DNA from 2 places in the Lysobacter sp. N42 genome. Region 2 is predicted to be linked to the other one. Evidence: riboswitches for the same ligand, from Rfam matches in the RefSeq annotation. Region 2 holds a riboswitch; the other holds the start of a gene.
What was found. A riboswitch is a leader RNA that binds a small molecule or an ion and turns the genes downstream of it on or off. The one in region 2 is predicted to bind thiamine pyrophosphate.

Region 1 (2,457 bases), on a different contig from region 2:
CGCGAGGTGAACCAGGCGAACACGCTGGGCCCGGCGCCCGACAGGCTGGCGCCGATCGCGCCATGGGCCACCGCGGCCGACTTCACCGCGTCGAAGCCCGGCACGAGTTCGGCGCGCCGCGGTTCCACGAGCACGTCCTGCAGGCCTTCGCGGATCAGGTCGGGATCGCCGCGCTCCAGGCCCGTCACGAACAGCGCCAGGTGCGCGCCATGGCGCACCACGGTCGACAGCGGGTAGGGATCCTTCAGCACTTCCCGCGCCCGCCGCGTCTCGAGCAGCTGGTCGGGATGCACGACCACGCAGTGCAGCCAGTCCGGCACCGGCAGCGGAAGCAGCCGGGTCAGCGTGGCCAGGGTGATGCCGCCCAGCAGCATCGGCCCGACGTTGTCGCCCTGGCGGCTCTGGCTGGAGGCGAACTCGCCCTCGATCGCGTAGGGATACAGCGCCTCGCGCGGCAGGGGGCGGTCGAGCAGCGCGTTGGCCGCCACCAGCGCCGCGACGCACGACGCCGCCGACCCGCCCAGGCCGGCGCCGATGGGAATGCCCTTGTCGAGCTCGACCTCGAAGCCGAAGGGCAGGGCGAGACCGTCGGCGAAGGCGCGCAGCGCCAGCCCCGCGGTATTGCGGGCGGGGTCCAGCGGAATGCGCGAGACGGCCTCGCCGTCGCCCCGCACCGCCACCACCCGCACGCCCGGCGTGGCCACGCGCCGCACGGTGGCGCGGTCGCGCGGGCCCTCGATGGTGTGGCCGAGCAGGTCGAAGCCCACGCCGATGTTGCCCACGCCGGCGGGCGCGATGGCGGTGGCGGTGGGAACGACGGGGTGATCGGGCATGTCGGGCTCCGTGGCGGATCGCGATTATCGCCGCGGGTGCGCCCGCTGGCCCGCCGCGCCGGCGCATGGTCAAATGGGCCCCGAAGCGGGGGTACCGGCCGGGCCGGTTGAGAGAGTCCCTTCGAACCTGATTCGGTTGATACCGACGTAGGGAAGCTTCGCAGGACGCCGTGCGTCCATGCGCCGCCCGCTCGCCGCGAACGTCGACGCCCGACGTTCGACCACCCACGCAGCGGACGATCCGAATGAACGCAGTCGCCACCGAACTCCTCCAGCAGGCCGAGAAGCTCTCGGCCGACGTCGTCCGCCCCATCCCGGGCTCGAAGAAGATCCACGTCGAAGGCTCGCGCCCGGACATCCGCGTGCCCATGCGCGAGATCGCGCTCTCGCGCACCGCCACGCTGTTCGGCGGCGAGGAGAACGCGCCGTTCACCGTCTACGACTGTTCGGGCCCGTACACGGACGAGAACGCCACGATCGACCTGTCGCGCGGGCTGCCCGCGCTGCGCGCGCAGTGGATCGCCGAGCGCGGCGACACCGAGGTGCTGCCGGGCCTGTCGTCCGAGTTCGGCCGTGCGCGCGAGCACGATCCGAAGCTCGCGCACATCCGCTTCGGCAACCGCGCGCTGCCGCGCCGTGCGGTGAGCGGTGCGAACGTCACCCAGATGCACTACGCCCGCAAGGGCATCGTGACGCCGGAGATGGAGTTCATCGCGATCCGCGAGAACCAGCGCATCGAGGCGATCCGCGAAGCGCACCTGCTCAGGCAGCACGCGGGTGAGACCTTCGGCGCCAACATCCAGAAGCTGATCACCCCCGAATTCGTGCGCGACGAGGTCGCCCGCGGCCGCGCGATCATCCCCAACAACATCAACCACCCCGAGAGCGAGCCGATGATCATCGGCCGCAACTTCCTGACCAAGGTCAACGCGAACATCGGCAATTCGGCGGTGTCGTCGGGGATCGCCGAGGAAGTCGAGAAGCTCGTTTGGTCGATCCGCTGGGGTGCGGACACGGTCATGGACCTCTCGACCGGCAAGCACATCCACGAGACGCGCGAGTGGATCATCCGCAACTCGCCCGTGCCGATCGGCACGGTGCCGATCTACCAGGCGCTGGAGAAGGTCGACGGCCGCGCCGAGGAACTCACCTGGGAGATCTTCCGCGACACGCTGATCGAACAGGCCGAACAGGGCGTGGACTACTTCACGATCCACGCCGGCGTGCTGCTGCGTTACGTGCCGCTCACCGCGGGCCGCGTGACCGGCATCGTGAGCCGCGGCGGCTCGATCATGGCGAAGTGGTGCCTCGCGCATCACAAGGAGAATTTCCTCTACACGCACTTCGAGGAAATCTGCGAAATCATGAAGGCCTACGACGTGGCCTTCTCGCTCGGCGACGGCCTGCGCCCGGGTTCGATCGCCGATGCCAACGACGCCGCGCAGTTCGGCGAGCTCGAGACGCTCGGCGAACTCACGCAGATCGCCTGGAAACACGACGTGCAGACCATGATCGAAGGCCCCGGCCACGTGCCGATGCACCTGATCAAGGAGAACATGGACAAGCAGCTGCGCGAGTGCGGCGAGGCGCCGTTCTACACGCTCGGCCCGCTGACCACCGACAT
Region 2 (2,457 bases):
TAGTTACGCGTTAACTCTTGCTCTCTCGACTGTAAGTAAGCACCTACCAACCAGTCTACTTCAACTCCGGAAGCTAACCATGCTTCATCCGACAACACACGAACCTCAAGCTCTTGCTGAGTTCTTGCGCGGTCGTATTCGTCGTATGAATTATATTCCCAACCAGGGCGAATACCTTCGTAAGCCCAGTCTTCATCGTAGCCATAAAGCTCGTCTGCTGTTAAAAATGAACCGCTCAATTCGGCAATATAACCTTGCTCGCTTGCATAAGCTGCTAAGAACCTTCCCGCTGTGCTTTTTAATGTGTCTTCACCGGGAGTGTCCGATAAAGTTTCACGATTTAAATCCAACGAGAACGCATCATAGCCGTTATCAACGTCAAAATGATGCAAGGTAAGCTTGGTGGTCCACTGCGAGTTTAATTCCCATTCGGCGTTTAAACGAATCGTAGTTTCGTCTCTATGCTGTGTGTCTTCTCTATCTAAGAAAACATTCTCCATAAAGCCGTCACTTTCATATTGGTAAACACTTAAACGCGCAACACCTGTGTCGCTCAGAGTTTGGTTGAATGCCAAACCTGCGCCATAAGTGTTGTACTCTCCCCACTCCATATCAACTACGCCGTCGTTATATATTGTTGCAGGCGTACTACTTAAATAAATCACTCCAGCCATTCCGTCAGCCCCAAACCGAGTGCTTTGTGGGCCGCGGAAAACCTCAACTTGTCCGATATCAAACGTAGTGCCTGCAGCCCCTAAGCCGCTGTAATTGATACCATCAATAACCAAACCTACCGAAGGATTAATAGGGTCTACAAATTGACTGCGCTCACCAATTCCACGAATTTGGAAAAAGCGTCCGCGGGAAGCGCCTGAAGCCACATTTACATTGGCTGCCATCGCTAGAATATCTTCAATATGCGCAGCTTGGCGTTGTTGAATGTCCTCTCCGTTAAGTACGGAGACACTTGCAGGTACGTCCTCTATGCCGCGCGCACGAAAGTCGCCAACCACTTCGATACGTTCAATGGTTGTTTCTTCTTCAGTAGCTTCTTCAGCGGAAACGGAGTGAACACCAGCTACAGCTAGTGCAATTAGACTTAAAGGAAATACTAAATTTTTCTTAGACATGGTTTGGATCTCTTCTTTTTTAACCACTAAAAGATGAGACCCGGTTATGCGGTGTACGGGTATATTGTTTCTACCAATCCCTACGCCAGTATTAACCGGATCAGGTACAAAGAGTTCGCTCTCGCATCTCAGCCTTACGGCACCCCTTTGGTAACTTTGCTGCTCTCAAGAGCAACTGGCGGCAAGTATAACGCTAACCCACCGCAGTTCCAACACACTTAGTCAATGAATGATAAAGCGTCTCCAAACAACTGTGTGTTCGGTAAGCCCTTACGATAAAAGTCGTCGCGAGCGGTTTTTACCATTTCAAAACGCCCAGCAATGTAAATATCAAAATCGGCCAGTGTGTCAAAATCGTTCATCACAGCTTGGTGTACCCAGCCAGTGCGCCCTTTCCAATCGGCTTCAGCTTGCTCAACGACAGGCCTGAAATCAAACCGAGCATCGCGCTCAGCCAACTTTTTAAGCTCAGCGTATGCGTACAAGTCGCTTAACTGTTTGGCTCCCCAATAAAAAACAATCTTTCTCGACTCGCTCGTCTCAAGATGAGCTTGCGCTATAGACCAAGCATAGGAAAAACCTGTTCCTCCTGCGACTAGCAGTAAATCTCTGCTGCTAGCTCGGTAACCAGCTTCCCCTTGCGGCAAAGAGATAGTAAGTACTTGCTCTTCTCGCGCTTTCTTTAATACTTCCCATGCATAAGGGTTGTCTGGCGTTGCGCCTACGTGCAACTCAATGTATTCATTCTCGCTAGGCGACGAAGCAATAGAAAATGGGCGCAGATCAGTCGTACCCATTTTGACGCAAATATATTGCCCCGCAATAAACCTACAGGACGTTTCCGGCTTCAACAGAATACGATATACGTTCTCTGTTAACGGCGAAATCGACTCAACCGCACAGCTGACGGTTTCAATATTACTCATCAAAAATACCTAACTCATCCCACATCAAATCTACTTTGTCTTTGATGTCTTGATTCATTTCAATGGGTACGCCCCATTCTCGGTCTGTTTCACCAGGCCATTTATTTGTGGCGTCCATACCCATTTTAGAACCTAAGCCTGAAACAGGTGACGCAAAGTCTAAATAGTCTATTGGCGTATTTTCCACGAACGTCGTGTCACGCGCAGGGTCCATCCGTGTAGTCATGGCCCAAATGACATCTTTCCAGTCACGTGCATTGACGTCGTCGTCACAAACAATAACGAACTTGGTATACATGAACTGCCGTAAGAAAGACCACACCCCCATCATGACTCGCTTCGCATGACCAGGGTAAGACTTTTTCATGGTGACTACGGCCATACGGTACGAACAACCTTCC

Region 1: another riboswitch for thiamine pyrophosphate. It lies ahead of thiC (phosphomethylpyrimidine synthase ThiC); the one in region 2 lies ahead of EYQ95_RS10570 (TonB-dependent receptor).

What each region holds. Positions count from the first base shown of each region.
Region 1 is NZ_SKFB01000035.1:16,396-18,852, forward strand. Features, by position in the region: gene EYQ95_RS21950 (homoserine kinase) at 1-833, opposite strand, end outside; TPP riboswitch at 911-1,005, shown strand; gene thiC (phosphomethylpyrimidine synthase ThiC) at 1,079-2,457, shown strand, end outside.
Region 2 is NZ_SKFB01000004.1:282,164-284,620, reverse strand. Features, by position in the region: gene EYQ95_RS10570 (TonB-dependent receptor) at 1-1,130, opposite strand, end outside; TPP riboswitch at 1,191-1,287, opposite strand; gene fre (NAD(P)H-flavin reductase) at 1,349-2,056, opposite strand; gene ubiD (4-hydroxy-3-polyprenylbenzoate decarboxylase) at 2,049-2,457, opposite strand, start outside.